DNA from 3 places in the Porticoccus litoralis genome. Region 2 is predicted to be linked to each of the others. Evidence: predicted binding sites of a transcription regulator. Region 2 holds the regulator's gene; each other region holds the start of a gene.
The links. The regulator FNR, encoded in region 2, switches genes on or off when oxygen is low (the NO sensors DNR and NnrR bind a similar motif). The targets are predictions, from matches to a motif close to TTGATNNNNATCAA.
Positions count from the first base shown of each region.

Region 1: a site for FNR is predicted at 2,671-2,684, ahead of Q8A57_RS02710 (bacteriohemerythrin). Genes of this name have one in related genera too.
Region 3: a site for FNR is predicted at 6,113-6,126, ahead of Q8A57_RS01065 (Yip1 family protein). Genes of this name have one in related genera too.

Region 1 covers NZ_JAUUUU010000001.1:528,585-539,339, forward strand. The annotation lists gene Q8A57_RS02700 (DMT family transporter) at 1-879, opposite strand, end outside; gene Q8A57_RS02705 (AEC family transporter) at 1,235-2,197, shown strand; gene Q8A57_RS02710 (bacteriohemerythrin) at 2,174-2,614, opposite strand; gene Q8A57_RS02715 (insulinase family protein) at 2,772-5,690, shown strand; gene Q8A57_RS02720 (acyl-CoA thioesterase) at 5,690-6,094, shown strand; gene cmoA (carboxy-S-adenosyl-L-methionine synthase CmoA) at 6,091-6,816, shown strand; gene cmoB (tRNA 5-methoxyuridine(34)/uridine 5-oxyacetic acid(34) synthase CmoB) at 6,819-7,787, shown strand; gene Q8A57_RS02735 (flavodoxin) at 7,809-8,363, opposite strand; gene Q8A57_RS02740 (hypothetical protein) at 8,496-9,725, opposite strand; gene Q8A57_RS02745 (outer membrane lipoprotein-sorting protein) at 9,722-10,525, opposite strand; gene Q8A57_RS02750 (efflux RND transporter permease subunit) at 10,587-10,755, opposite strand, start outside.
Region 2 covers NZ_JAUUUU010000001.1:92,756-103,510, reverse strand. The annotation lists gene argS (arginine--tRNA ligase) at 1-364, opposite strand, end outside; gene Q8A57_RS00495 (OadG family protein) at 536-769, shown strand; gene oadA (sodium-extruding oxaloacetate decarboxylase subunit alpha) at 816-2,585, shown strand; gene Q8A57_RS00485 (sodium ion-translocating decarboxylase subunit beta) at 2,645-3,814, shown strand; gene Q8A57_RS00480 (BolA family protein) at 3,836-4,150, shown strand; gene Q8A57_RS00475 (DUF4399 domain-containing protein) at 4,237-4,659, shown strand; gene Q8A57_RS00470 (OmpW/AlkL family protein) at 4,769-5,464, shown strand; gene fnr (fumarate/nitrate reduction transcriptional regulator Fnr) at 5,521-6,234, opposite strand; gene Q8A57_RS00460 (hypothetical protein) at 6,319-7,473, opposite strand; gene msrA (peptide-methionine (S)-S-oxide reductase MsrA) at 7,639-8,244, opposite strand; gene Q8A57_RS00450 (DUF2817 domain-containing protein) at 8,397-9,503, shown strand; gene Q8A57_RS00445 (peptidase C39 family protein) at 9,500-10,612, shown strand.
Region 3 covers NZ_JAUUUU010000001.1:206,372-217,126, forward strand. The annotation lists gene Q8A57_RS01025 (SDR family oxidoreductase) at 1-329, shown strand, start outside; gene Q8A57_RS01030 (tetratricopeptide repeat protein) at 352-1,008, shown strand; gene Q8A57_RS01035 (response regulator) at 1,018-1,677, shown strand; gene Q8A57_RS01040 (ATP-binding protein) at 1,674-2,993, shown strand; gene Q8A57_RS01045 (cupredoxin domain-containing protein) at 2,986-3,333, shown strand; gene Q8A57_RS01050 (FTR1 family protein) at 3,353-4,162, shown strand; gene Q8A57_RS01055 (hypothetical protein) at 4,169-4,897, shown strand; gene gloA (lactoylglutathione lyase) at 4,898-5,281, opposite strand; gene Q8A57_RS01065 (Yip1 family protein) at 5,407-6,006, opposite strand; gene Q8A57_RS01070 (sulfite exporter TauE/SafE family protein) at 6,158-6,898, opposite strand; gene ccoS (cbb3-type cytochrome oxidase assembly protein CcoS) at 6,898-7,113, opposite strand; gene Q8A57_RS01080 (heavy metal translocating P-type ATPase) at 7,150-9,597, opposite strand; gene Q8A57_RS01085 (FixH family protein) at 9,594-10,118, opposite strand; gene ccoG (cytochrome c oxidase accessory protein CcoG) at 10,270-10,755, opposite strand, start outside.

The sequences.
Region 1 (10,755 bases), 440 kb from region 2:
GCCCCTCGCCAATAACACCCACAACTTCTGGTGAATCACCAGCGCCACCAGAATCAGCCCCGCCCCCGCCAGCATGGTCAGGGTGACGACTTCATCCACCGCCCAGACGCCGAGCAGCATCGCCAGAATCGGGGTGATCAGCGGTATCAGCGACACGGTTTCTACCGCCATGTGGTTGAGGATGTAGTAATAGGCAGCAAAGCCCACCAGTGAGGCAAACAGTGACAGGTACAACAGGGATGCCAACCCTATTGGCGTGTAATGGATGGGGCCGACACCAGTAATGGCCACCCAAGTAATCAGCAACCCCGGCAGTGAAAATGCCATGGACCCCAGGGCCTGCTCCATCGGCGGCACGGTCATGGTTTTATTGAGCTTTTTTATCAGCAGAGAACTGGAGGAAAACACGACATTGGACAGCAACATCAGCCCGATGCCGATGGCGCCGTGCTCCCCCATTCTGGCGCGATCATAAAAAATGAACACCAGGCCGACCACGGCTAGCGCGATGGCCAACAACTTGCGGGGCTGCAGGACGCTTTCCCCCAGAATTGGGCGTGTGAGCACCGCCGTGAAAAATGGCGCAAGACCAAACATCAGCGAGATCAGGCCGGAGGAAATGTAGTCCGCCGCCACGTAGATCAGTGCCATGTTAGGAAAAATACCCAGGGAGGCCGCGGCATAGAGTTTCCAGTGGCGGCGAATATTCAGACCGGCGTAACCGCCGATGGTGCAGATGACACTGCCCACCAGAACGGCGAGCAGAATCCGCAGGCTGAGGCCCGCCATGGGGCTGAAGGATTGCCCGCCCAGTTTGATTGACAGTGGTGTGGTGGCCCAGATCATGATCACCAGTAAATAGGCTAGTTGTACCCGCATGGGTATTCTCCCGAATACGTGCCGCTATTCCTCAATCTGGGGCCAACAACGAAAAAGGCCGCAGAGGGGTTATCTGCGGCCTTTGAAAAAATAAAAGTTCTACTAACTCATTTTTCCGCCGCACAGGGTCGCATCCAGCGCATTGCTTGCACTGGCATGGCCACAACTGGTTTGGCGAAAAACAGACACATAAAAATTGTCATTGGTTGAGTTAATGTCGTGAAACTATACCCGCACAACTCCTGAGCGGACAAGCGAAAATGCCAAAAAATAACGTTGGCGTGGTAATAAACCAGACATACTGTCCAACCGGGCGGGCTGGTATGATAGCGACCTGTTTTTTCAACCCGATGTTATGAACGAATCCTCCCCCATTGCCCTGCTCGCCTTTGCCCTCTCCATTACCGGCCCTATTTTTCTGGTGGTGCTGCTGGGACTGTTCCTGAAACGCATCGGCCAGGTGCCACACGAATTTGTCAAACCCGCATCCAACCTGGTGTTCAACGTCGGCCTGCCGGTGGTGTTGTTCCTGAGTATTTACCGGGCCGATCTCAGTAATTTTGATATGGGGCTGCCACTGCTGGTGGCGGTGCCACTAACTCTGTTGCTGTTTGGCCTGTCCTGGCCAGTGGGCAAGTGGCTGACCAGCACCAGTGCGGAACAAGGCATTTTTGTGCAGGGGGCTTTTCGCGGCAATCTGGCCGTCATCGGCCTGGCCTTTTGCAACAACGCCTACGGTCAGGTGGGGCTGGCGACAGCAGCAGTGCCCATCGCCCTGTTGACGGTGCTCTACAACGTGCTGGCGGTCGTGGCACTGAACCCGCTGCAGAGTGACGACGGCCAATCACCACTGCGACGCATGTTGCGGAATACTCTGCGCAACCCACTGCTAATCAGTATTGCGCTGGGCTTTATGATGAAGTTCAGCGGTCTGCCGCTGCCGAAATTGCTGGAGGATACCGGCAATTATTTTGCTCAGATGACATTGCCGCTGGCGCTGCTGTGCATCGGTGCTTCCATGAACCTGAGTGCGTTGTCCCACTCCGGGGCCAGTACATTGGGTGCTGCGCTGCTGAAGCTGGTGGCAATGCCGGTGCTGATTGTTAGCACTGCTGCCTGGCTGGGCGTTGAGGGAATGGCGATGGGAATTCTGTTTTTCCTGACATCCTCACCCACCGCCGTGGCGAGTTTTATTCAGGTGCGGGCCATGGGCGGCAACGGCGAGCTGGCCGCCAATATGGTGGTCTTGTCGACACTACTCGGCATCCTTACCGTTACCAGCGGGCTTCTGGCACTAAAAGCCCTTGGCCTGGTCTAGGTCATTGTGGCGAACACGGCTGATGTAAGTAGCGCTAACGGTATCCATGTTGACCAGGTGATTCATCAACCAACGCGGGAATTCCGTGAGCAGGTAGTCTTTCAGCCGCGCCACATCCCGGTGACTTCGCCAATACCCCAGTTCTTTACCCATGTCTTCAAGCACATGACGGTGCTCGGCCACATGCAATTCGTAAGCGGGAAAACCGTATTTCTCCATTTCCCGGTCTTCATGTTCAAAATGCACGATGTGGTGGTCCAGTAATTTGGCAAACTCCCGCTCTATTTTCTCGGCATGGTCCAGAGGCGAACCCTCGCTGAGCAAGATTTCCAGGTGGTTACTGATATCCAGAGCTTCCTGATGGTCGCGATTCAGGAAAGAAAGGTCTACTTTGGGAATGTTGTGATGATCGAGCATAGCAAGCACCCTCCAACGTTGGAGTTTCAACCTACACGAAAACGGGGTGTCTCGAGATGATGAAAATCAACTCGGATTGCATTCCCTGTAACATGGCTAACCTTCCAGCCCAAAGGTAGAATAACTTTTTTACCCAAACACCCGATTGAGGTCTTCTATGAGTGCACAGGCACACCCTGCCTTCGAATTTCTGCGCAGCGAGCGTGTGGAGTCACTAAACATTGATGTGGCGGAATACCGCCATCGCAAAACCGGCGCCCAACACATCCATATCAGCACCGACAACCCGGAAAACGTGTTTCTGGTGGCCTTGCGCACGGTGCCCCATGACTCAACCGGTGTCGCCCATATTCTCGAACACACGGCACTCTGTGGCAGCGAGAAATACCCGGTGCGCGACCCGTTTTTTATGATGATTCGGCGCTCCCTCAACACCTTTATGAACGCCTTTACCAGTTCCGACTGGACCGCCTATCCGTTCGCCAGCCAGAACCGTAAGGATTTCAACAACCTGCTCGATGTCTACCTGGACGCAGTGTTCTTCTCCCGTCTGGATGAGCTGGACTTCTGCCAGGAAGGCCACCGGGTGGAATTTGCCGAGCCGGAAAACCCCGACTCACCACTGGTCTACAAGGGCGTGGTCTACAACGAGATGAAGGGGGCCATGAGTTCGGTCTCTTCCACCCTGTGGCATACCATGTGCGAATACTTGTATCCCACCACCACCTATCACTACAACAGTGGTGGTGATCCGGCCTGTATTCCCGACCTGACCTACGAGCAACTGAAAAGTTTTTATAAAACCCACTACCACCCGTCCAACGCTATTTTCATGACCTTTGGGGATATTCCGGCGGCAGAGTTACAGGAAAGCTTTGAAGCCAAGGCGTTGAGCCGGTTCGACAAGCTCGACGTGCATATTGCTGTTCCCGATGAACAGCGTTACCGGGAACCCCTCACCGTAGAGCAGCCCTATGCCTTTAACGAGGAAGGCAGCGCCGACGAGAAAACCCATATTGTCATGGGCTGGCTGCTGGGCAAAGCTACCGATCTGGAGGCCAGCATGGAAGCGCACCTGCTGTGCAGTGTGCTACTGGATAACAGTGCTTCCCCTTTGCAGAGAGCCCTGGAAACCACTTCTCTCGGCACCTCCCCCTCCCCCATGTGCGGATTGGATGATTCCCAGCGGGAGCTTTGTTTCCTGTGTGGTATTGAGGGCAGCGAAAGCAACCGTGCCGACGACCTCGAAAAGCTGGTGCTGGACGTTTTGCGGGAAGTTACTGAAAACGGTATACCCCAGGAGCAACTGGAAGCCTCTTTGCATCAACTGGAACTGCAGCAGCGGGAAATTGGCGGCGACAGCTACCCCTACGGCCTGCAACTGATCCTCACATCCCTGACCAGTGCCACCCATCGGGGTGACCCTATCGCCCTGCTGAACCTGGACCCGGTACTGGAGAAACTGCGCGCCAATATTCAGGACCCGGAATACATCAAACAGCTCACCCGTCGGCTGTTACTGGACAATTTGCATCGGGTGCGTCTCACCATGTCTCCCGATACGCAACTGTCAGCGCAACGGGAAGCGCTGGAAGCTGAAAAGCTGGCGGCCATCAAGAACAAACTTGATGCAGAGGGTAAGCAGGCGGTCGTGGCGCGTGCCGAGGCCCTGAAACAGCGGCAAGAAAGAAAGGACGACGAATCCATTTTGCCCAAGGTAGGTCTGGAAGACGTTCCCCCGGAAATGGCCTATGTGTCGGCTACAGATCGACAAACCAGTCCCCTGCCTCTGACCCGCTACAGCGCTGGCACCAATGGGTTGGTGTACCAGCAGGTCATTCTGTCGCTGCCGACTTTTAGTAATGAGCAGTTGGATTTACTGCCCATTTACTGCCAGAGCCTCACCGAGTTGGGCGTGGGCGACAAGGATTATTTGGGCACCCAGCTGTGGCAGTCACGGGTGTGTGGCAGCATTAATGCCTATGCGAGTGTTCGCGGTAAACCCGATGATGTGCAGCACCTGTCGGGCTTTATGACCCTGTCCGCCAAGGGGCTGAGTAACAACCACGGGGAATTGAGCGAACTGATGCAGGCGACACTGGAAAGCGTGCATTTTGACGAACTATCCCGTATCCGCGAACTGATTGCCCAAACACGCGCCCGCCGGGAAAGCAGTGTCACCGGCAACGGTCACAGCCTCGCCATGACGGCAGCATCCAGCGGCATCAGCCCGGGAGCACGGCTCACCCATCACTGGGGCGGACTGGCAGGCATCCAATATATCAAACAACTGGATGCCGCTCTGGCTGACTCGGGCGAACTGGAGAGGCTGGCCCAGCAACTGGTAGAGATTCATCAATTAATACTGAACGCACCCAGGCAATACCTGCTGGTGGGTGAGGAAGAAAAACTGGCGGATTACAGGCAGACCTTGCAACAACATGCCAGCGGGGGTACTTCAGACGGCTTCCAGGCATTCAGCCAACCCGGGGTTAATCAGCCCGTGGCGGAGTTGTGGAAGGCAAATACCCAGGTGAATTTCTGCGCCAAAGCCTATCCCACGGTGCCCACGGCTCATCCGGATGCTGCGCCCTTGACCGTACTGGGTGGTTTCCTGCGCAATGGCTACCTGCACCGGGCCATCCGCGAACAGGGCGGTGCCTACGGCGGCGGCGCCAGCCAGGAAAACAATGTCGGCGCCTTCCGTTTCTATTCCTACCGGGACCCGCGAATTGAAGGCACTCTTAACGACTTTGATGCCGCACTCGACTGGCTACAGAACGAAAGCCACGAATGGCAGCAGGTGGAGGAAGCCATTCTGGGTGTGATTGGCAGCCTGGACAAACCCGGCTCCCCCGCTGGAGAGGCCAAAGAAACATTCCATGCTGAACTGTTCGGCCGCACCCGTGAGGTGCGAGAGAATTTCAGGAACCGCGTACGCCAGGTACAACTGGACGACCTGAAACGTGTCGCTGCCACCTACCTGACACCGGAGCGTGCCAGTACCGCAGTGATCACCAACCCCGACCAGGCCAAGCTGGCGGATGCGCTGAAACTGACCCCGGTATCCCTTTAGTGTTCGAGTTTCATATCGATCCGCGATTTTCGGAAACCGATGCCCTGGGCCATATCAACAACACGGTGTTACCGGTGTGGTTCGAGGCGGCGCGCGCGGACCTCTTCCGCCTCGTACACCCGCGCCTGACCCGGGACGACTGGCCGATGATTCTGGCGAGCATCAAGGTGGATTTTATCGATCAGATCCATCTCGGCGGTGGAGTCACGATCCGCACGGGCATTCAGAAAATCGGCACCAAATCCTTTACCGTCGAGCAGCAGGCTTTCCAACATGACAAGCTGGTCGCCCGGGGAGAAGCTGTGCTGGTGTGGTTCGATTACCGGCAACAGACTTCCCAACCCATTCCCGAAGAGGTCCGTCTTCTGCTGCAACCACACCTGCTGGAAAACAGCCCCGCATGAGCAAAGACAATATTTATGACACGCCGCAATTGAGCATTGCCGGATTCCGCTTTGACCGGGCAGTAGCCTCGGTGTTTCCGGACATGATCAAGCGCTCAGTGCCCGGCTATGAAACCATCATCGCCATGACCGGCACACTGGCAGAAAGATATGTTCAATCCGGCAGCCGTTGTTACGACCTGGGCTGCTCCCTGGGTGCCTCTACCATCGCCATGCGCCATCATATTCCCCACGACAACTGTCAGATCATCGCCGTGGATAACAGCGAGGCCATGCTCGCCCAGTGTCGCGAGGTGCTGGCACAGGACGATGGCAGAGTACCGGTGGAACTGCTCTTCGACGACGTACAAAATGTCGAGGTCACTAATGCTTCCATGGCGGTGCTGAATTTCACCCTGCAATTCATTCCCGTGGCCCAGCGCAGTGAACTGCTCCAGCACATCGCCGACGGCCTGCGACCGGGCGGCGTATTGGTACTGTCGGAAAAAGTCGCTTTCGAGGACCCGCAACACCAGCAACTGATGATAGAACTTCACCACAACTTCAAACGCGCCAACGGATACAGTGATCTGGAAATCAGCCAGAAGCGCTCGGCGCTGGAAGACGTGCTGGTGCCAGAAACCCTGGCCGTCCACCGCCAACGACTCAGAGATGCCGGTTTCAGCAGCGTCGACGTCTGGTTCCAGTGCTTTAATTTCGCCTCACTCATCGCCATTAAATAACCATGATCGACTTTGCCCCACTGATCGCCAAACTGGCCGAAGGCCCCCTCGCACCCTGGGCGGAATTACTACCGCAACAGGTCGCCGACGGCATGGCCGTGGAACGCTGGGGCGACCTGCCAGATTGGCAGGCGGTGCTGGAACAATTACCAGGCCTGCTGCCATCCCACATCGACCTGAAAGACAGCGTGACTATTGGCGACGACGCCGACTGCGACGAAGCTACCCGAAAGCAACTTCGCGAAGTGCTAATGGGACTGCACCCCTGGCGCAAAGGCCCTTACAACCTGTTCGGTCTGCACCTGGATACCGAGTGGCGCTCTGACTGGAAATGGGACCGGGTGGCACCACACCTGGCGCCCCTCAAAGACAGGCTGGTGCTGGATGTGGGCTGCGGCAACGGCTACCACTGCTGGCGCATGTTGGGCGAAGGTGCCCAGCGGGTGATTGGCATCGATCCATCCTGTAAATTCGTGCACCAGTTCTACGCTATGAAACACTTCATTGGCGACTGCCCGGCGGACGTGCTGCCGGTGGGTATCGAGCAGTTGCCGGAGGGTTTACAGGCCTTTGATACGGTGTTTTCCATGGGCGTTTTTTACCACCGTCGCGCCCCCATGGATCACCTGCGGGAACTGAAAGACTGCCTGCGCCCAGGCGGACAGCTGGTACTGGAAACGCTGGTCATCGAAGGGGAATTGGGTGAAGTGCTGGTACCCGAGGGACGCTACGCCAAGATGCGCAATGTCTGGTTTCTACCGAGCCCGGATACCATGCTGTCCTGGCTGCGCAAATGTGGCTTTGCCAATCCGCGCATGGTGGACTTCACCCCCACCACCGTGGAAGAACAGCGACCGACCGAGTGGATGACCTTTGAGTCGCTGCCAGATTTTCTCGACCCGGCGGACCATAGCCGGACTATTGAAGGCCATCCGGGGCCGATTAGAGCGGTATTCCTGGCTGAATCTTGAAGAAGAAACGATGGCTGGCGATCAGTCGTCCAGTTCGATCACGGGGGTATCGAGCCCAAACTCAGCGTGAATCTGCACGCACCAGCGGTTAAGGCGCTCGGCAGTCTGATCGGGCTGCTGGTCCTCATCAATGGCCAGCCCCACAAACAGGCCCTGACCCGGAATCTCAGCTTTGGATGCATCGTAATCGTAGCCCTGGGTAGGCCAGTGGCCAATAATGCGATCCGCGCTGCGTTCCACCACATCATGAAGCATGCCCATGGCATCAAGAAAAAAGTCACCGTAACCAAACTGGTCGCCGAGGCCAATAAAGGCCACGGTTTTACCAGAAAAGTCGAGGGCTTCCACATCTTCCCAGAAATCCTCCCAATCGGACTGGATCTGACCGAAGTCCCAGGTGGGGATACCGAGAATCAGCTTGTCATAGTCCAGGAACTCCAACTGGGTGACTTCGCCGATATCGTGGATGTCCACCACGTCCTCACCCAGTCGGCGCGCAATGCGATGGGCAACGGACTCGGTGTTGCCCTCGTCACTGCCAAAAAACAAGCCAATTTTGCTGGATACTGTGGTCACTAAAGCCCCTGGATAGAATGCCACTGAAAAAATCAGCGCGAATTTTCCCAGCTTAGGTATCTGGAAACAACTGCCGGAGAACAGAAAATTTGGCGACACAACCCGCGGAAGCAGGTTCCACAATCTACTTATTCAAAAATAGCGGCTGAGTTGCAGTTGGATGTAGTCATCCCGACTAAACGAGTAGAGTGGCTCATCCTGTTCCGCATTGGTGATGGTCCGCAGGCGCAGCTCCAGAGAAATACTGTCACCAAAACGCCGCTCGGCTTCTATGTTAAAGAATGTTTCCGAGGTTTTTTTATCGACCACCGCGCCCACCAGAATGGCGGTATCCTGCGGATCGTTTAAGGACCAGCGAACGCCCATAAACACATCATTGTCCGCTGTGGATACCGGCTCCAGAGAAGAGCGTTCATCGTATTGATATTCCAGCAAAATGCCGATGTCGGCATCGGTCTCATTCACCTGGTAAAAGGTGTATTCAAACCCTGCGACACCGGCCGCAAAGGTTTCATCAAAGCCATCCCTGACGATAGCCTCCAGCTTCCACAACCAGGCGTCTCTGGTGTATTGCAGGTCGAGCCCCACCTGGTCAATCTGATCATAAAAGGGTTTCAGCTCACGCCCATTGTCGGCAAGCAACAACCTGGGTTCACGGCTGGTACCGCGGAAATAATAAAGGCCTATGTCCACGTCGCCAAAGTAGTGACTGTAGCGCAGCGCAACATCCACATGCTTTTCTTTAGCACCGGATTCATAGTCAGCATCATCCCAATCGACGGGCAAGGGGGAGCGAAAGCGGCCATCCAGACCGGGAAATGTGCGTTCCCTGAAGTAGGGAAGCAGGTAGACATTAAGCAATCCCCAGTCTTTCTGCACAGCCAGATTGACCATGGGTTGCCCCAGCTTGTCTTCCTGATCGATGTCTTCGACCAGGTCAGTCTGGTTGACGATATCTACTAGGTGAACCGATTCTGTCACGCCCCAGAAAACCTTGTTGAAACCGACCAGAACTTCAAATTGATCGCCCTCAAAAGCCCAATAGGCTTCGCGAAGATCAAGGTGACGTCGCTCCTCGTCGTTTTCATCCCAACGGGCAAAGGGGATAAACGACGCCCTTTGATCACCGTCTTCACTGCGCCAGCGAGCTTCCCATTCTGCCGAGACGGACACCTCTAAATCACTGCTATTTTGTCCAGGCCACAAGGCGTCTTGAGAGAAACCCCGCAACTGCAGTGCAGTATTTCCGGAAAAATCCCACTCAGAATCACCGGCAAGTGCGTGACTGGCAACAATGGCCAGCATCAGCGCAGCAAGTAAACCCGGCATCGACGTACGAAGGCTGTTTTTTAAATCCATCATCGCAAACGGGACAAGCGGCCTTTTACAAAATCGTTGTCGGTTAATCCGACGCCAAATTGATACTCACCGTAAATTAAATCTGTACTTTTATTGGTCTGTATATTTTTCATCACAAGACGGTGGGGCCGCCAGAATTTATCGTCATATTTTCTGTAATCTTCAAACAATAGTTCTTTAAGCAAGCTGCCACGGCGGTCATAGAATTCAATTTTACGAATTTGATATTCGGTGGTGTCCACCCAGGAAATCTGTTTTGTATAACCTGAATTTTCATAACGGGGGTAACGCTCTACCACATCACACACCAAGTCTCCGCAGGGCTCTTCCCTCAAGTATTTATAACTGAATTTATTTAATTCGCTGGCGGTAAAATCTTCAAAGGCAAACTCTGAACCGACAAATGGGCCAGACTTATTCCGGGAAGAGATTCGCTTCACGCGCTTTAGCGCCGGCAGATAGAGCCACTGGTCATCCGGATCAAGAATTTTGGCATGGGAAAGCAATGCTGTTCCTTCGATATCCTTTGGCGTTGAAAATAACACTAGGCTTTTGTCACCTACGGATTCATCGGGTATTTCCAGCGTCGTGAAATCCATACTCCGAACAGACTCCTGTCCTGCGGCATTGCGAAGAACCATGGTCATTTCAGCTTTGCTGTCACCAAAACCGCGATCGGAACGATCCGAGCGCGCCGCCACATCAAATCCATGTTCTTCAGGCGTCTGGGAAAGTGCTGGCGAGGCCACCACAACACTCACCATCGATAAAACGGCGGCAGTCAATATCTGTAACTGTGTCATCTATTTCACCTTTATTTTTTTCATCTTTGGAAAAGAAAAATCTCTATTTTCATCATTTGTTTTATGTTCGTTCTGCTACTGCCTGAGCACGTTCTGTATCCACTTTTTTCTTATCCATCACCAACAGTAACGCCGGAAGAAAGAGGAAATCGAGCAACAGGGCAAACAGAATGGATAAGATGGTCATCAATCCCATATCCACATTCATTTTGAAGGCCGACGTTGTCAGC
Region 2 (10,755 bases):
GGGAAGAGTAATCGACGACAATGGTCTGGGCTGGTGGAATTTCTACCCCCAAGTATTGATCGTTACGCAGCTGTTGAAGCTGTGCCGATACAAATTCATTGGAGAGGTGGATGTTGATAAATCCCGGGCCCGCGATTTCCACGTTACCGGCAATCCCTGACAGGTCGAGGTGTTCAATAATCTGTGAGGCCAGTTCTCGGGGATTGGATTTAAGCTGCTTGGCCGCCGCCATGGCGCCGTTGGCCTGAAAGTCACCGAATTCAGGGCGTGTGCTGACAGTGATGTTAGCGGGGCAGGTGCTCGGAATTCCGGCTGCAGACATAGCAGCCAGGACCCGTTGTTCAAGCAGGGCTTTGATAGTCATAAGCAGAACAGACGTGATATCGAAAGGGAAAGCGCGATTGTAGTCTCCCAAACGTAAAATGCCAGTGCAGTTGCTATTATTGATGCAACAGGGCGCCGCCAGTATAGTCAGTTGATTGGCATTCCCGGCATTTCAGTTGTGGGAAACTGCCGCCAGGATCAGGGGTAATGGATGAATGAGCCACTTTTGCAAGAAGGGTTGAGCCTGTTGCTCTACGGGATGGGAACAGTCATTGTTTTTTTGACCTTGCTGGTTGCTGTCACGGTCTTAATGTCGACGCTGATCAAACACTTTTCTCCAACCGTTGACGAGCCACAGGCTTTAACACAACAGAATGTCAGCGCAGTGGATGAACGGGTGCTGGCCATCATTCAGCAGGCCATTAATCAGCATCGTCGACACTGACACCATGTCAACATCTGAAAAACAGTATTACTGAGGGCCGGTTTTCATGTCAGAGCAATCGAAGCCGTTGGGCATCACAGAACTGGTATTAAGGGATGCACATCAGTCGTTATTTGCTACGCGTCTGCGTATTGACGATATGCTGCCTATTGCTGAAAAGCTTGATCGAGTTGGCTTCTGGTCACTGGAGACCTGGGGTGGGGCTACCTTTGATGCCTGTATACGCTACTTGGGGGAAGATCCCTGGGATCGACTTCGAGAGCTGAAACGGGCGATGCCCAATACCCCTCAACAGATGCTACTTCGTGGTCAGAATATTCTCGGTTATCGCCATTATGCTGATGATGTGGTGGAAAAATTTGTTGAGAGGGCAGCGTTCAACGGAATAGATGTGTTCCGTGTGTTTGATGCCATGAACGACTTGCGCAACCTGACAACCGCTGTCGGTGCTGTGAAGCAACAGGGCAAACACGCCCAGGGGACTATTTCCTACACGGTCAGTCCGGTGCATACACTAGATCACTGGGTCGATATGGGGCGGGCGATTGAAGATATGGGTGCAGATTCTATCTGTATCAAGGATATGGCCGGCTTGTTGAAGCCCTATGTGGGGCTTCAGTTGGTCACCCGACTCAAGCAAAGTTGCGATATCCCTATCCACCTGCACTGTCATGCCACCACCGGCCTGTCCACGGCGACCATTGTTAAATGCGTGGAAGCTGGGGTAGATAATGTCGACACAGCCATTTCCTCGATGTCGATGACCTATGGGCATTCACCCACAGAATCTATTGTTGAAATTTTTAACGGCACCATGAGGCAGACGGGCATCGATATTCGGGAGCTGGAAGAAATCGCAGCTTATTTCAGGCAGGTGCGAAAGAAATATGCGTCTTTTGAAGGATCCCTGCGTGGGGTGGATTCACGCATCCTGCTGGCCCAGGTACCTGGCGGCATGCTCACCAATATGGAGAGCCAGCTGCGCGAACAGGGTGCAGAGGATCGATTTGATGAGGTTTTACAGGAAATCCCCCGTGTCAGGGAGGACTTGGGATATATCCCACTGGTAACGCCTACGTCGCAGATTGTCGGCAGTCAGGCAGTGATTAACGTCCTCAGTGGTGAACGTTACAAAACCATATCCAAGGAAACCTGTGGTGTATTGCGGGGTGAATACGGGGCCACGCCAGCAGCCGTGAATGTGGAGTTACAGGCACGCGTTCTGGATGGCGATGACCCGATCACCTGCCGCCCGGCAGATCTGCTATCTCCAGAGCTAGACAATCTGACCAGTGAGTTACTAGTTGCAGTAGAAGAGAGCAACACAGAGATTGTTGAGGGTGAACGCCGGGTGGAAGATGTGCTGATCTATGCCCTGTTTCCCCAGGCAGGCCTGCGGTTTTTACAAAACAGGGGGGATCCCGAAGCCTTTGAACTAGAGCTGACCGAAGCTACCGGAAAGCAAAAAGCCTGTGAGGGCGAAGCCACCTATACCGTCACTCTGGAAGGTGTGAGTTATACCGTGGTTGTTGCTGAGGGTGGCGATATATCGGGCATTGTACCTGTCGGCCATGCTGGCGATATGTCTGGTGGTGGACAGACCGCCGATCTGGTCAAGGCTCCATTGGCTGGTGCCATCATTCGGGTACTGGTTTCTCCGGGGCAGCAGGTTGCGAGCGGGGAAGCATTACTGGTGCTGGAAGCAATGAAAATGGAGACTACGGTCAGTGCCACCCGGGATGGCGTGGTTGCCGAAGTGTTGGTAAAAGCTGGTGACTCCGTGGCTGTCGGTGACTGTCTTGTTACCCTCGCGTGAATGGTGTTGCGTGTTAAGCGTTGTTGAGTTGCAACCTCTGGTTTCCGGGAAACATTGAGATGGAACGATTAAACAACTTGTGGCTGGATTCTGGGGTTGGCCAACTGTCCCCGGGGCAGGGCATCATGATACTGGTGGGGCTGTTATTGCTTTACTTGGCCATTCGGCGGGGGTTTGAGCCACTGTTACTGGTGCCAATCGGTTTTGGTACAGTGCTGGTCAATATTCCCGGAGCGGGCTTTGATACAGCGCCTGTTTATGATGCCCTCGGGCATATGCAACAACCCGGTGGATTGTTGTACTACATCTACGAAGCGGGTATTGCCACCGGTATTTTTCCATTACTGATTTTCATGGGCGTGGGGGCGATGACGGACTTCGGTCCCATGTTGGCTAACCCAAAAACGTTGTTTTTGGGGGCGGCAGCCCAGGTTGGTATTTTTGCCACGGTATTGGGTGCCATCGGCCTCAGTCACTTTGGGGTTCTCGAGTTTAGCCTGAGGGATGCGGCATCCATCGGCATTATCGGCGGGGCGGACGGACCGACGGCCATTTACGTAACGAGCCTGTTATCGCCAGATTTATTGGGAGCCATCGCTGTGGCGGCCTATTCCTACATGGCGCTGGTACCCATCATTCAACCGCCCATTATGAAACTGCTCACTACGAAAAAAGAACGCGCCATCCGCATGGAGCAGCTCCGTCCCGTTTCCCAGCGTGAAAAAATCATTTTTCCGCTGATCCTACTGATCCTGGTAGCCCTGCTGCTACCCAGCGCCGCGCCGCTGTTGGGTATGTTCTGTCTGGGGAACCTGATGCGGGAGTGTGGTGTGGTGGCACGCCTCAGTGATACTGCCCAGAATGCCCTGATCAACACGGTGACGATCTTTCTGGGGTTGGGGGTAGGCTCGAAGATGAGTGCTGAAAAATTCCTCAATGCGGAAACCCTGGGGATTCTGCTGTTGGGAATTGTTGCTTTTGCCATTGGTACGGCAGCGGGTGTGCTTATGGCCAAGGTGATGAATCTGTTGAGCAAACATCCCATCAACCCCCTGATCGGTTCAGCAGGTGTGTCAGCCGTACCCATGGCTGCGCGGGTTTCCAATAAAATGGGATTGCAATCAGATCCGCACAATTACCTGCTGATGCATGCCATGGGTCCTAATGTGGCAGGGGTTATCGGCTCTGCAGTAGCCGCCGGTGTTATGATCACGCTAGTAGGCGGTTAAGGTTGTACAAAAGAGGTAACGATGAGCGTTAAGCAAACGATTGAAGACAAAATACAGCGGGCACTTAGCCCGGATCATCTTGAGGTGATCAATGAGAGCCATATGCATTCCGTGCCACCCAATTCCGAAACCCATTTCAAGCTGGTGATTGTCACCAGTGCTTTTGAGGGACAGAGACAAGTGCAGCGTCACCAACAGGTCTATCGCCTGCTGGGTGATGAGTTGGACGCGGGGGTTCACGCTCTGGCATTGCATACTTACTTACCTGGTGAATGGGCTGCACGTGCCCAGGCGCCTGATTCACCCCAGTGCCTGGGGGGTGGCAAGTCAGGCTGATATGCCTTTTCCCTGACAAGCTGATCAGGCGAAAATTCTTGTGTAAAGTAGTGAGCAATAATCAATACAACAATCTGAGGAAAACCATGAAATTTGTCAAAACACTCATGATAACTGCGGCAATTGCCGTATCTCCGCTGCTGATGGCCGGTGAAACTCCCGCGCCTGAGGCTGCCAAGGCTTATATTATTTCACCAGCCGACGGGGCAACGGTCACCAGTCCGGTTACCGTGCAATTTGGTCTCAGTGGCATTGGTGTGGCACCAGCGGGCGTTGAAAAAGCTAAAACCGGTCACCACCACCTATTGATTGATGTGGCAGAGCTGCCGGCAATGGATAGCCCGATACCGGCCGATGATCATCACAAGCATTTTGGGGGTGGGCAGACCGAGGTGACTATTGAGTTGGCTCCGGGTAAACATACACTGCAGCTGCTTCTTGGAGACCATCACCATATCCCCCACAACCCCCCAGTGTTGTCGGAACTGGTGACAATCACTGTCAATTGATCTAGCTCAATTGGGTGGCCTCATTTACTTAATCCAGATCAAGTTCGGTAAGTACCCAAGCTGATTTACTACTCCCATGTTTTAGGTGTTACCCCACGGGAGAAAGTAAATGAAAAAGCAAAAAGTATTATCACTGGCCATTAATACAGTTTTGGCGGGCTCTTTGTTGATGGGAGCAACAGCGGCCATGGCTTATGAGCCGGGCGATTTTATTGTGCGTGCTGGTGCAGCTAACGTTGATCCAAATGATGATAGCGATGCTCTCAAGCTTGACGGTGCAACATTACCTGGCACAGAGGTTGAAGTTGATGATGATACTCAGCTGGGTATTACCTTCACTTATATGCTTACCGATCATTTGGGTCTTGGCCTCTTGGCGGCTACCCCCTTTGAGCACGACATCAAAGCTGACCTCACAGGCATAGGTGCCGGCAAAGTGGATGCGGGCTCAACTAAGCACCTGCCACCAACATTGACCCTGCAGTACTTCCCGATGGCGTCTGATTCTAAATTCCAGCCCTACATCGGTGCCGGTATCAACTACACCAATTTCTTTGATGAAGAAGTGGATAGTGAACTCGAAACTCTTTTGGGCCACGGAAGCATGGAATTGGATGCTTCCTGGGGGTTAGCTTTCCAAGCAGGTATGGATTATATGATTAATGAACATTGGTTGATTAACGCCAGTGTTTGGTATCTTGATATCGATACTGATGCCAAAATCGATACTGCTGCTGGTGTAGTTAAGACCGAGGTGGATATCGATCCTTGGGTTTATATGATTGGTGTTGGTTACAAATTTTAAGTCAGTCTTGTAGACAAAAAAAGCCGGGCAGATGCCCGGCTTTTTTGTTGAAGTATTCAGTTGGCAAGCTGCCTCAGTTTTTCCAGATCAAGTACTTCAATTTCTTTCTTGTCCACCAGTAGCATGTCCTGTTTCTGGAAACGGCCAAACACCCGGCTAACCGTTTCGACGGTCAGGCCAAGGTAGTTACCGATGTCCGCTCGCGACATAGGGAGACGGAAGCGTGTAGGGGATAGCTTGCGACGCAGATTGCGGTTGGAAATACTAATCAACAGCGTTGCCACACGCTCTTCGGCGCTGTTTTTGCTGAGCAGGGTGATCAGGTGCTGGTCGTTGGTGATTTCCATGCTCATTAGTTGGAAAAAATGTCGTTGCAGGGTAGGAATGGCGATACTCAACTCTTGCAGCCGATTAAAGGGAATCTCACAGACAGATGATGTTTCCATGGCGGTGGCAGAGTTGGTATAGCGATTTTGACCGATGCCGTCCATACCGAAAATTTCACCAGGAAGATGGAAGCCGGTGACTTGTTCAACACCATCATTGCTAACGGTATAGCTTTTGATAGAGCCGCTGCGCACTGCATAAACAGAGCGGAACTCTTCGCCAGCCCTGTATATGTGATTGTCGCGTTGAAGTGGACGGCCGCGCTGAACAATTTCATCGAGGCGCTCTACTTCCTTTGCTTGAAGGGCTAATGGCAAACAGAGAGCATTCATGCGGCAATCGCCACAATTTACTTCACTATTGTGTGGGCACTTTGCATCCATGGAAATGATCACGTGTGGTATTAGCCAGGGATTATATAGCTGATTACCCTATAGGTCATCTGGATGAAAGTTTGAGGGGTTGTCTCAGAGGCTCTGTAGTTCCTGGCAGAATTGTGTCAGATGGTTCAGGCCGTTTTCCGCCAGTATCAGGGCATTTTTATGCCGGTTTAACCAAGCCAGTTTCTCCGCTTTTGCTATTACCTCGTGGATGTTTTCAGAAATCCTGGCTGTAGCCGTGATGGATTGTTCGGGCAGACAGTGATAGCAAAGGAGCTGGTCAACCAGTTTCCAAGCTAGGGTCTTTTCATGGCCTTCAGCGTAGGAGGCGCTGAAACTGATGGGGAGCTGATTGTTGCGAATGGCATCGCGGTATTGGTGTGATGACAAGTGGTTCTGATAATAACCACTACCCAGTTTTCCTAAAGCATCAACCCCGACACCCAGCCAGTCGCCCAATTGACGTTGGCATAAACCCCAAGGTGTATATTGCAGGTCTGATTGTTTCTTAAGCGATAACAGCATGTGATCAGCAGGAACAAAAAAACGGTCCCCCAATAGGTGATATCCCTGAACACTGAAATGATCTGCAAGTGATGCCAGTGTTACAGAACCGTCCATCTCATCGAGGCCCTGTATTTCAATCATGCGTGGAAGATGGGTTATCAGCGTATCGAGCCAGCAGATGAGAGTATCCGGGTCAGTATTTGCGATATCGATTCGGTAACGACACTCCTGGAAATCATATTCATCGATGAGTGACAGAATCTGTGAGATTTTCTGCTTTTTGGGTGGCAGGGATGTATTCAGGGAAAAGGTCAGATGGTTGAAACGCAGACCCTTCATCAAGGCAAGATTGCCCGGAGTAATATCGCTTGGCTGGCACTCAAACCCATATTCTTCTGAGCCGCCTGGCTCTCTGGAAAAAAGCTGGTGAGTATAAAAAGCCAGTTCGGCTAGTTCGCCAGCTTTCATGGTCAACAGCGGTTTGCCGCGAAACCATATTTTTGTCAGACGTCGATGCTGGAAATGTTTTGCGTAAAAACCAATCTCACGAGTGAGCAAGTCGACATAGTCAGGATAGGGCTCATTGGGGAAAAATAGATTCAGGGCAATAGGGCTGGCAAAGGGGTGGTCATCAAACAACTTTCCTTGGGCGCAGGTAAGCAATGGCTTAAATACCTCTGCTTCCATTGGCGAGTGAGCGTGGAAGGCGCCAGTTGAGTTTTCATTGCTGTACATGTTCCCTTGCCCGTGATGTTTCTGCGGGGATTGGGTAACACTAACCCCAGCTCGCGGATTGACAGTTGATATGCGTCAAACCGGTGTGGAATTTCAGCCCTGGCTAATTCGGCAGGTGCCAGTTTTTTATACAAGCCTGTCTTCAGGGAAATAGGCAAAGCGTCATTAATTGGATGAAAATGGAAGCGTTGCTCCTTTCCATAATTGCTTAAGACGAACATCGCGACCACAGCCATTCCTGTAGTAGTGGTATTTCAGCGGGTTCTTCATGTAGTAATCCTGATGGTAACTTTCCGCAGGGAAAAACGTTTTCACGGGTAGTATTCGGGTAACGATGTCCTTGTTGAACAGGTAGCTATCGGTCAGTGCCTGTTTGGATGCTCTTGCGGCCTTTTCTTGCGCTTCGTTGAGATAAAAGATAGCGCTTAAATACTGGCTGCCGCGGTCACAGAACTGACCTTTGCTATTCAGCGGATCAATATTCGTCCAGAAGGTTACCAATAACTGCTGGTAAGTGATCATTTCTGGATCGTAAGTGACTTCTACTGCTTCAAAATGGCCGCTTTGACCGGAGGATACTTCACGGTAGGTGGGGTTTTCCTTGCTGCCACCGGTATATCCGGAGACCGTGGTAATGACACCCTCCAGCTTGTCAAAAGGCGGCTCCATGCACCAGAAACAACCACCGGCAAAGATGGCTTTTTCGGTGGCTGAAAAGGCCAGAGAAGAGTGGACGATAATAGCTAATATGAGTACGGCACGAACGCGCATAATTCCTAACCATGGATGTTGATGATCTGTAAGTCTGTTTGACCCGAATCGAGGAACAGGGTTCAACGGCTTCGCTGGGTGCTAAAGGCATTTGACCACTTACGGGTTAACCGTTTTGCCGCTATGATCGCGATATCGTTCAGGGTGCTGGTATGTCGTACATCAGTTTGTTGCAGGCGTTCTCCGAGGATATTTTCCCGAAGGATTACCGCCAGGCCTGTGATTTATGGCAAGAAGCCCTCCACAGACTATCCGCCACTCACCACCAGAATGATTTCACCCTGGACCATGTTCAGGAGCTGCGATGCCAAACGGCTTGGGTTGGCCCTGACGCTGCTCCCAAAGTTCTGGTGCTGATCAGTGGTACACATGGTGTGGAGGGGTATGCGGGCAGTGCCGTGGAGCTGGATTGTCTTCGCCAGCTGGATACCGGTCTGTTGCATTTGCCCCCCGATACGGCTCTGCTACTGATTCATGCACTTAATCCCTGGGGTTACGCCAATTACCGCCGCTGTGACGACCAGGGTATTGACGTTAACAGAAACTTTATCGATTTCACCCAACCTCTACCCGAGAACCCTGGGTACCTGGAGCTTCAACCCTTGTTGGGGATTGTTGATAGCGCAGTACGGGAACGTGCTATCCACAGCTTTCGTAATAGAGTGGGGCAGCGGGAGTATGAAATTGCCTATAGTGGCGGTCAGTACGCCGACCCCGATGGACCGTTTTATGGTGGTTCAGGCCCCAGCTTCAGTCGCGAAGTGATTGAGGGTTTGATCAATGGGTTCAGACTGTCAGAAAGGCAGTTGGCGGTCATTGACGTTCATACGGGTCTGGGACCTTATGGATACGGTGAGGTGATCTGTGATCATCCCGCGGATAGCGGTTCCGTTCGCACCGCCAGGCAATGGTTTGGTCCGGGTTGTGGGCTACCGGATCGGGGAACATCCTGCTCGGTCCCCAAGCTCGGTTTGTTGGATTACGGATGGCATAAGGTGATGGGGAGCGAGAGCTGTTTTGTAACACTGGAATTTGGCACCTTGGGCACAGATTCACTATTTGCCGTGTTACATGATGAGGCTTGTGCCTGGCGCGGAGGAGTTCCAGATGCCTTGTCCAAAGATGAAGCCGGGGCGCGAATGGAGGCTCATTTTAATCCTCAGGATATTGGCTGGCGTGAGGCTGTGATTTTCAGAGCACGACAGGTCATACAGCAGGCCTTTCAGGGTCTTTCGGGAAACTCGGGAGCAGCGAAATGAATTCAGATGTAAAGTTCCGGCCTGCAGCAGGGTCGGATCTGGCTGCCTTGTTGCGTCTGGAAAAAATCTGCTTTACCAGCGATCGACTCAGTCGACGCAGCTTTCGGCACTGGATTCAGGTGGATCACTGCGCGTTCATCGTGGCGGAAGCCGATTCCCAGCTGGTGGGGTACAGCCTGATCATTTTCTTTCGAGGTACAGCGCTGGCCCGGCTGTATTCCATCGCCATTGACCCGTCGTTCAGGAGCTTTGGCATTGGCAGAAAACTGATGGAGGAGGGCGAAAAGCTGAGCAAAGCAGCAGGCAGAGTATTTTTGCGACTGGAAGTGAATGTCGACAATGCTGCGGCCATCGCTCTTTATAATTCCCTGGGTTATCAGCCCTTTGGTATTTACCGCAACTATTACGAGGACAGCCATGATGCGCTTCGCATGCAGAAGTGCATACGCACGGTGCCGCCCGTAGCAGAAAACCGGGCGATACCCTGGATACCCCAGACAACCAATTTTACCTGTGGCCCTGCAGCATTGATGATGGCCATGCGAGGCCTGTCCAAATCCTATAGCCCGAATCAGCATGAGGAGTTACAGATCTGGCGTGAAGCAACCACGATATTTATGACGTCCGGGCATGGAGGCTGTCATCCGGTGGGCCTTGCTCTGGCAGCCAAGCAGCGGGGTTACGGTGTAAAGGTGTGGCTCAATCGTGATACCACACTGTTTGTGGACAGTGTCCGGGATGAAAACAAAAAGCGGGTGATTGAACTGGTACACCAAGAGTTTGTGTCCCAGGCAAAAAAGCAGTCCATCAAGATCCGCTACCGGGATTTCCGCCATACTGACCTGATCAATGAATTCAGGAAGGGCAATATCCCAATTATCCTCATCAGCACCTACCGCATGGACGGGCGCAAGGCCCCACACTGGGTGACCATGAGTGGTTTTGATGAAGATTGTATCTATGTCCATGACCCCGATCCAAACCCGGACGAGCAGAGTGCCAGTGGCATTGATAATCAGCACCTGCCAATTGCCAATGAAGATTTTTTGAAAATGTCACGATTTGGGCGAAACCCGATTCGAACAGCGTTGATACTCAATAAACCCTAAAAGCCCTCCGTCTCGCGATAATCTCCTGCCGAAACCAGCATTAGGTGCTAAAAATAAGGGTGTATTCTGTGGGGACTTTGCCATTGCCGCCTCTTAGTCTCGTGGTGAAAAAGTGGTTATTGTCCTGTCACCCCAGGTGATAG
Region 3 (10,755 bases), 110 kb from region 2:
GGGGTTTTTCCGAAGCGCTGTGCCGGGAACTGGCGGATACGCCCATAAAGGTGTTTTACCTGGCCCCCAGGGCCACCGATACCAGTCTGAACTCGACGGCTGTCAACGACCTGAATCAGGCCCTCGGCAATAAAACCGACTCACCCCAGCGGGTGGCCGATGCACTGGTGGAACTGGTGACATCAAACCGCCAGCAACACTACATGGGATGGCCGGAAAAGCTGTTTGTGCGAATCAATGCCCTGTTTCCCGGCATCGTCCACAGCGCTCTGGTCAAAAAAATTCCCGTAATCAGAAAGTACACAGAGCACCAGCTCGAGACAAAATGAATACCAGATGGAGAGCCTTACCATGAAGTCACGTTTTTCAACTCTGATGGCAGCTGCTGTGACCCTGCTTACCCTGTCTGCCACCCCGGCCTGGGCGGGTATCACCGAGGATATTTCCAACCTGCAACACCGTTGGGCAAAGGTGAATTACGAAATGAACGGCAAAGCTCAGTTATCCGCCTTTGAAACACTGACCAGTGATGCTGACAAGGTGGTAGCCAGTTACCCGGATCAAGCCGAACCATTGATCTGGCGCGGCATTATCAAGTCCACCCACGCAGGAGCCAAAGGCGGTCTCGGCGCGCTGGGTCTGGCCAAGTCTTCCAAGGCTGACCTGGAAGCGGCCATGAAAATCAACGCGGATGCTCTGGATGGTTCTGCCTACACCAGTCTCGGCACCCTGTATTTCAATGTACCCGGCTGGCCTATCGGTTTTGGCGACGACAAGAAGGCCGAAGAGTTGCTGCAAAAAGCGTTGTCCATCAACCCCAACGGTATTGATAGCAACTACTTTTTCGGTGACTATCTGATCTCGAAGAAACGGTACTCTGAAGCCAAAACCTATCTTCTCAACGCCAAAAATGCTCCTCCCCGCCCCAACCGCCCTCTGGCCGACAAGGGGCGTCAACTGGAGATCGATGCAGCCCTGGCCACCGTAGAGAAAAAACTCAAGGACTAATCCTGGCTAATGCAAGTTCTGCTGGTTGAAGATGACAGGCCCCTGGCCCAGGGGCTGCAAACTGCACTCCGCAAGCAGGGCTATTCCGTCAATCATGTGGAGACCGGCGATGCCTGTCTTCATGTGATTGTCACCGAACCCCCGGATATCATCATCCTCGACCTGGGTCTTCCTGATATGGATGGCCTGAAGGTACTACAGAAGATTCGAGACAAGCTGCAGACCCTGCCGGTATTGCTGCTGACAGCCCGGGACTCCGTCGATGACAAGGTCGCCGGGCTTGACAGTGGCGCCGACGATTACCTGGCCAAGCCTTTCGAAATGACCGAGTTACTGGCTCGGCTCAGAGTATTGGAACGCCGCCTCGGCACGGTCAAATCCAATCTTATCCAGATTGGCGAAGTAGCGCTCGATACCAGCAATCAGGAAGTATTTTTTCGCGAGCAACCCCAGGAGCTTTCCCGCAAGGAATACATGTTGCTAAAAAGCCTGATGGAGAATGCCGGTAAAGTACTCACCCGGAGTACCCTGGAAACCCGACTCTACAGCTGGGGGGAAGAGGTTTGCAGCAATGCCCTGGAAGTTCATATCCATCACCTGAGAAAAAAACTGGGTTCTGACTTCATCAAAACAGTTCGCGGTGTCGGTTATAAGGTCGCACCGCCGTGAGCTCCATCAGGCTGTTCCTGATTGCCTCTATATTGGCAATCCTTACCCTGTTCAATTTTGTCGCTGCCCTGCAGGGTTACCAGGCCAGCCTGAGGGAAGCGGAGCAACTGTTTGACAACCAGCTCTATCAGACCGCCAAACTGATTGCCAACCTGCATACTGAGCAGATACAGACACCTCCCAGCCCTCAAAACAACCTGGCCTACCAGGTGTGGCATAACAACCAGCTGATTGCCACCTCATCACCCAGCCTGCGCAAACCGATTATCGAGTTGCTGCCCGGATTTGATCACGCAAATTTCAACGGCTATCGCTGGCGAACATTGGTTTTCTACGACGACAACCACAACAACTGGATCATCGTCGCAGAGCGCAGTGACTTGCGCTACATGCTCGCGGAAAGCGTGATCACTCAGGCCGTGCTACCCATCCTGCTGGGCATTCCTTTGGCCGGCCTGCTGATCTGGCTGATTGTGAGCCGGGGCCTGAAGCCGTTGCGGGATCTTTCCGAACAACTGAAAAACAAGCAAGCCAATGACCTCACCCCCATAGCCATACCGGATCTGAAAAGCGAGCTTAAACAGGTCAACCACTCCATTAATGCCCTGATGCGCCGCCTCGGCAGTGCACTGGACCGGGAAAAGCGTTTCACCGCCGATGCTGCACACGAGTTGCGCACCCCCATCAGTGCCCTCAAGGTACAGCTGCACAACCTGCGGGAGGAAGTCCCTCAGGGTAATGAAGCCTTTGCCCAGTTGGAGGCCGGCGTTGAACGGATGCAGCACTTGGTGGAGCAACTCCTATCCCTGTATCGTTCGACGCCGGAAGAGTTTTCCCATCAAATGACTCGCCTCAACCTTTACGAACTGGCACAGGAAGTCATTGCCAACCAGCACCATGATTTTGAAAAATGCAATCAACTACTGGAACTGGAAGGTGATAACTGTTTTGTAGAGGGAGACCCGTTTGCCCTCACCACGCTGTTGCAAAACCTGCTCAGCAATGCCAACAAATACACCCCACCTGGCGGGCAGATTCGGGTCACGACAGAGGCTGTCGGTGGCCACATTTGCCTGAAAGTTGAAGATTCCGGTCCGGGTATTTCACCCACGGATTACAGCAAGGTGTTCGAGCGCTTTCAGCGCCTAAGTCATATTAAGGACGTGGCTGCTGTTCAGGGTTGTGGCCTCGGGCTTACCATTGTCAAACACATTGCAGACCTGCACAACGCACGCACCAGCATCGCACCATCCAGTTTTGACACAGGAACGGCGTTCATTATTCTGTTTCCCCGGACACCAGACAGCCATGACTAGAATCATCAGGTACTACTTACGCTTCGCACTGGCAACCCTGTGTATCCTGCTGGCCCAAACTTCCATGGCAGGTACACCAGTGATCGAGCTGAGGATCAAAGATCATCTATTTTTCCCCGAGACTCTGGAAATTCCCGCAGATACCAAGGTCAAGCTGCTGGTGATCAATGAAGACCCTACACCGGAAGAATTCGAGAGCTATGAACTGAACCGGGAAAAAGTCATTCCCGGTAACCGCAAGACCGTCATCTTTATTGGCCCATTGCCTCAAGGGGAATACCCATTTTTCGGGGAGTTTTACCCTAAAACCGCACAGGGAAAAGTGGTGGTGACCCCATGAATATTGAGGCAGATATTCCATGTTCTTGAATTCGGTAGTTCTGATACTCCAGGAAATTCTCGAAGCGGCGCTGCTGGTAAGTGTGCTGATGGTCTTCAGTCGCCTAGATGAAAGGAGGCCTTACTGGCTGCTCACAGCACTCAGCGCTGGCTTTGCTGGATCACTGCTGCTCTCCCTAAACATGGCCAACGTGTCCGAATGGTTTGATTACGTGGGCCAGGAAGTCGTCAACGCCAGTATGCAGTACGCAATCACACTGCTACTGGCCCTATTTGCATTTTCCATGTCCGGCGATCGGTCACCGGGGCGACAACGGTTAGTAACCATCTGCATGGTGGCCAGTGTGGCATTTTCCCTGACACGGGAAGGTGCGGAGGTATTTATCTATATCGAAGGAGTGTTAAGCCAGCCATCGCACCTACAGCCGACCTTGACGGGTGCGGGCATTGGCGCGGGCATTGGCATCAGCGTGGGCATACTCCTCTATTACAGCCTGTTCTGGCTGCCACGGTGCTGGATAACGTCCTGTTGTCTGCTACTACTGGCCCTGATTGCCGGGAATATGTCTTCTCAGGCGACACTGCTGCTCACACAGGCCGACTGGCTGCCTCCTACTGCAATCCTTTGGGACAGTGGCCACTGGTTGCCGGAAAACTCCATACCCGGTCATTTGCTATATGCACTTGTCGGTTATGAAGCAACGCCTTCCGTACTTCAGGGCGTAGCTTATGCTGCAGGCATCATTCTTGTGGCTTTGATGGCCTGGCTTGGCAGCCGACAGCGACATCTCAAACGCCAGCCCCTGCTGGCAGACAGAAAGGAGGATTGACTGCCAATGATATTTCCTGCCATTCGCCTCCCGAGTTCAGGTTATGCACCCTTTGTCCTTCTGGTGTTCTCCGGTCTGGCAATTGCTGACGGCAACTCCGTTGACAAAATTTACCACCCCTATGTAGATGCCCTCGAGCAGGAATTGGAGTGGCGGGCCATCTACCAGGATGACCAGCCTGGACAGGAAGATAACCTGCAACTACACCGCTTTTCTTACGGGCGCGCCTTTGGTGATCGCTGGTTTGGTGAAATCTACCTGACCGGGGAACAGTCAGAAGACACTGGTTTCAAGCTGGAAGCCTATGAGCTCGAAGCTAAATGGCAGCTCACTGAACAGGGTGAATTCTGGGCGGACTGGGGCCTGCTATTTGAGCTTGAAAAGGAATCCAACGAAAGTATCTGGGAGTTCTCTACCGGCGTACTGGTGGAAAAGGAATGGGGGCGCTGGAGCGGTACCGCCAACTTCCTGGTCAGCCAGGAGTGGGGCTCGGATATCGACGATGAAATCGAAACCTCCCTGGGCTTACAAACCCGCTATCGGCTATCCCGATGGCTGGAACCCGCCGTTGAGTTTTATGCCGGACAGGACACGAAGGCACTTGGACCAGTGCTTATGGGTGACCTGAAGGCTGGCATCCGCCGCAACCTGCACTGGGAAATAGGCTTGATTTTCGGGCTCGATGAAGACAGCGCCAACAACACCTTCCGGGCGCTGCTGGAATACGAATTCTGATCAGTCTTCAGACAACAGCTCAACCTTGTAGCCGTCCGGGTCTTCCACGAAGGCCAGCACTGTGGAACCGTGCTTCATCGGACCCGGTTCGCGCACCACTTTGCCACCGGATGCACGGATTCGCTCACAAGCTGCATAGACATCATCGACGCCAATGGCAATATGCCCATAGCCATTACCCAGGTCATAGTGTTCGGTATCCCAGTTATGGGTCAACTCCAGCACGGTATTCTCTGCTTCCCCACCGTAACCCAGGAAAGCCAGAGTAAATCTCCCTTCGGGGTAGTCATTGCGACGCAGTAACTGCATACCCAGCACATCCCGGTAGAAAGCGATTGATTTTTCCAGATCACCCACTCGCAACATGGTGTGTAATAAACGCATTTTCAGTCTCCCAAGCACTGTTACCGCTATGCCTTCACTCTAACCAATGGCCACACCACAATACAAACACCCGGCAACAAAAAAGCCGGGCGATTGCCCGGCTTCTTCACAGTTCATCATCAATGTTAGTTAGTAAACACCGGCGCGGCGACATATTCCCACAGCAGTACGGTGGCTACCAGCACCACCACTACATAGACCAGCGCCATGGCAAAGATGGCACTGGCGTACAGGAAGCCCTGATCTTCCGGAACATGCATGACATCGGGAATACCCAGGTACATGAGCCTAATGGCGTAACTGCAGGCCGCTGTAGCCAGAAGCAGGTCAAACCACCAGATAGGATAAACCGCAAAGATGCCGGCCAGGAACACCGGGCTGCAACACAGCCCCATGAACACAAATCCTTTGAAAGAATTGGTTTCAGCGTTATAGGTCTTTGACATCCAGCCAATCATCCAGCCGATAAAGATCAAAGCCCCCATCAGGGCAAAGTAGAACAGGACCACCAATGGAATGGCGCTGGCTTCGGTAATTCGCACCGGTTCATCGCCGATAATGGTCCAGCCGAACTGTGTGGTGCCAATATAAAAACCAATGGCCGGCACCATACCCAAAAAAATGAAGTAGATACTCATGCGCTTGAGGGTTTCCTCAGGCAGAGCACCGATTTTTTTCCATTCAGTCTGCGGATCGTAAAGCAATCCAACAATGTGTCCTAACATAATATCCCCGTGTTTGTATTTTTGCTGTTGGTTAATAACAGGTTATGGGAACTACTTTTTACCCTTGAAGTACCCACTCTTATACTCCCGAAGTCAAACCCATGAATTGATCAAAGTCAACTAACCCACAGGCAATTATGGTATTCGAGTTTTAGTGGTGCATATGCTGATGATTAGCATTAGAAATGCCTTTCTCGGATGCTGCCTCTACTGGCTGATGGTGCGCATGGGCCACCGCGCTCCACACTATCCACGCACCAAAGAGAATCAGCACCAGGGCCATTAGTGACCGTAGCACTCTACCTTGTAACCACTGCTGAAGCTGGGCGGAGAAGAAACCCCCGGCCAACATGGCCGGCAGGGTCCCCACCCCAAAAGCGGCCATCGCCAACGCCCCGGATAGCGGTTCAGCAGTAGCGGCGGCAAAGGCCAATGCCGAATAAACCAGGCCGCAGGGCAACCATCCCCAGAGCATACCGAACAAAAATCCCCTACCGACGCCAGTGACCCGAAACAGGCCATTACCAAGAGGCTGCAAATAACGCCAGATATACTGTCCGCCTCGCTCTAACCAGGATAGCACTCGCCACCAGTCCGCCAGATACAAGCCCATCAGGATTAACAACACACCGGATAAACCCCGCAGCCAGGGCCCGAGAAACAGATATTCCCTACCAAATAAACCCAGTAGCCCCACCAGACCTCCTGCCACACTGTAGGACAGGATTCTTCCCAGGTTATAGCTCAACAGAATTGGCCAGCGCCGCCCCTTGCCCTCAGTGGCAAAACCGAGCGCAGCAACGATGCCACCGCACATGCCAACACAGTGGCCGGCCCCCATAAGTCCGATCACAAACATGGCAAGGACAGACATATCACCGATATCGGACATCAGGGTGCGTCTCCTTTTTTGTCAGTCTCGGAGTTTGGAACGGTCTCTTCACCCTCATTATTTTCGGGTTGCACATCGCTTTCCTCGAACAGAATACGATCTGCCTCGCCCTCGAGATCATCGTACTGTCCACTGTTAACTGCCCAGAAGTATAACCAGACCGCCAGCGCACAAAAGATCAAAGAAACAGGTATGAGAAGATATAAACTTTCCATATAACAATAGATTACTTCATTTTTATAAAATTAATATTAAGTGTATTGTGGCATTTCAGCCGACACCACAGACTCTGATTTAGCCGTGCGACTTAGTCGCAAGGCATTGACCACCACAATCAAAGAGCTCAACGACATACCAATAGCTGCCGCCCACGGTGGAATATACCCACAAGCCGCCAATGGCAGTGCCAACAGATTATAGATTAACGCCCATCCAAGATTCTGACGTATCACGCCACGGGTTCGCCGTGCCAGTCGAATGGCCAACGGCATAGTCTCAAGGTTACCTGAAAGCAGAATACTGTCTGCATGGATGCGCGCAAAATCACTGGCGTCTCCCAGAGCAACCGATGCATCAGCGCCACTTAGTACCGGAACATCATTAATACCGTCCCCCACCATCAACACTCGGTGTCCCTGCTGCTGACACTCATTCACCCAGGCCAGTTTTTGTTGGGGCTGCATTTCGCCCCGATAGGCATTCACCGACAAATTTTTTGCCATCTCCGAAACGGCCTGTTGGCGATCACCACTGAGCAGCGTTACCCCAACTTTTAACTGCTGTAATTGCGAGATAGCTTCTCGCGCCCCGTTACGCATCTGATCCTGCAAGAGGATCCAGCCCAGTGGGCGACCCTCTTCACCCAACAACAGTGGAATCTGACCAGAGCATGTTTCAGTCAGCTTCGGGACAGCAAACCCCATCTTTTCAGCGACAAATTGCGGCTGTCCAATGGCGTAACTGACCCCCTGAATGGCAGCGGCAACCCCCGCACCCACCTGCTGGGAGACCTTGCTGACGTCAGGAATGGTATCAATGCCAGTAAAAGCCCTGGCAATCGGGTGCCTGGAGCCCTGCTCTAGCGTGGCTGCCAGGCTCAGTATTTTGGATTCGGGTTGATCCGCCAGTGTTACAACCCCTGCGATACTCATATTGCCCAGCGTCAATGTACCCGTTTTATCAAACACCAGTTCATCGGCTGTTGAGAGCACTTCTAACACTTGTCCTCGACTCACCAGAAAGCCTTGGCGGCGCAACTCACCCGTGGCAACAGCAATAGCGGCGGGGGTCGCCAGGGACAACGCACAGGGGCAAGTCACAACCAGCACAGAGAGGACAACCCACAAAGCCTGCTCAGGCTGATGCTGCCACCACCAGGCACCAACGCCCACCGCAATCAGCAATACAGCACCGACAAAGTAACCGGCCACCCGGTCTGCCAACGCCACCTGCACCGGCTTTTCACTGCGAGCCTTCTCTACCAGTCTGAGAATGGCAGACAAACGCGTGCGATGGCCAACTGCCGCCACCCGCACTACCAGTGGATTTTCACTGTTGATGGTGCCTGCACTAACGCTATCGCCAACAGCCTTGTAAACAGGCATTTGTTCCCCGGTCAGTACCGCTTCAACAACACTGCTGACACCGGTCTCAATGTCGCCATCACAGGGGATAGTGTCCCCAGCAGCCACTCGAATAAGGTCACCAACCTGTAGCGCCTTAACCGGAACCACGCTATCCGAACCATCAGGGTCTATGCGACAGGTCGTCACCGGTAGCAGCTGGCCCAGTGCCTCTGCCTGCATATCGTTGCGATGCCTTACCCGCATCTCCAGGTATCTGCCCAGCAACAGAAAAAACGTAAACATGGCCACCGAGTCAAAATACACTTCGCCGCTGCGACTGATGGTAGCCCAGCAACTGGCGCTGAAAGCCAGCACAATTGCCAGTGAAACCGGCACATCCATGGTGAGATGCCATTGGCGGATACTGCGCCAGGCCGCTTGGTAAAATGGAACCGCTGAAAACCCGGCGACAGGCAGGGTAATGATGAGACTGACCCAGCGCAGGTAATTTTCCCAGACTGGATCCATATCCTGAAAAGCGCCGGCATAAAGCCCCACGGCAATCATACCTACCTGCATCATGGCCAGACCGGCAATACCCAACCGTTGCAGAAAACGCCGATTTTCCTGTTGGCGCAAAGCCTTGACCGCCTCATCGGTCACTGGGCGCGGGTCGTAGCCAATATCCACCAGCGCTCCCAGCAACTGACTCAGCTTCAACTGCGCAGGGTCCCAACTCACCATGGCGCGGTGACTGGTGACATTCACCTGAACATCAGAGATACCAGAAAGTTTCTTGAGGTGCTTTTCAATCAACCATGCGCAAGCGCTGCAACTAATACCGCCCACCAGCAACTGTATTTGGCGATCGCCATTTTCCAGGTTTTCCAGATAGTCGCACTGCACATCAGGTAGGTCGTAAGCAGCCAGCAAATCTGTGCGGACTTCTTCAGGACGGCTGACGTTACTGGTTCTGTATTGATAAAACCGCGCCAGCCCACCATCGCAGATGGCCGTCGCCACAGCCAGACAACCAGGACAACACATTGGGCGTGCCTGGCCCTGAATCTCCAGAGTGAAATCTGTCCCCTCGGGGACGGGCAGACCGCAGTGATAACAGGGTATTGCCGTCATTGAGCCTTCAATGTCAGCTGATGGGATGCAGAAAAATCGAGCTCGCCCGCCAGCCGCCATTCCCGCCCGGGTTCCGGAAGCAAGCGGATGTAGTAACGGTGCAGCAGTTGTTGATCCAAATCTGTTCGGTACTGACCAGTAGTAATCGCCGACATCAACAACTCGCGATCATTATCCTCACTGGTTGGGTGAAGCAGCAGCAGGGTCAGCTCCTTTGGCGGCGTCTCGGCACCCAGCAGCTTGATAAACAACTCACCACTTTCGGGGTCCAGACGCACTTCGGCTGTGAGTCCCAACTGGGCCGCCAACCGGTCTTGCTCAAGGACCTGGTTGATAGCCAGGCCTTTGCGGTAATAGCTGTCGACGACCAACGGATCCTGATGCTTGAAGGCAATGTAAACCGTGATCAGACTTGCAACCACCACGGTAGCGGGCAGTGCTATTAGAAACCAGGGCCAAAACTGGCGGTACCAAGGTTGCTTGTCCAGGCCGTCGTTCTGGGAAAGAGGAGAATGGCGCAAAGTATTACCTCATCAGGTGAATTCAGTTCGGCAGGCATTTGATGCCCGACAGGAGCGGCTCAGAGAATACACCTTTTGCAATGGGAAACAACGCTGACCACATGGTCAAAAACCATCTCTTTGGCTCAAGCCTGGCCAAACAGACTGCCGATCAACGTCGTAGTCGCGGTCCGATAAAGCGGTTTTCCTCTATCGCATGAATGGCGGGGTTATCCACCGATTCAACAATAAAGGTGACGTCAGCATTAGGATTTTTCATCACCCCGGGATCGAGCTCAACCCTCACCGGCATGCTCAGCACTTCGCCTTCCGCCACGGAAACCTCCGTAGCACCAAGGTAATTAAAGGGATATTCACCCTCGACACGAATACTGTAGCGGTGGCCCTGCGTATCCATATTGTTGATCTTCAGGGTATAGATGTTTTCCGCCAGGCCCTGTGTATTTTCCCGGTAGAGAACATTTCGATCACGAATAACATCCACACCCAGAGGCATACGGGTGAGAATGGTGTAACCGAACGCACTGATCATGATGGTTAGTGCCAGGGCATAACCAATAAATCGAGGTCGTAAGATATGTGTTTCACCATGCTCCATGGCATGTTCAGTGGTAAATCGGATCAGGCCCGGGTCATA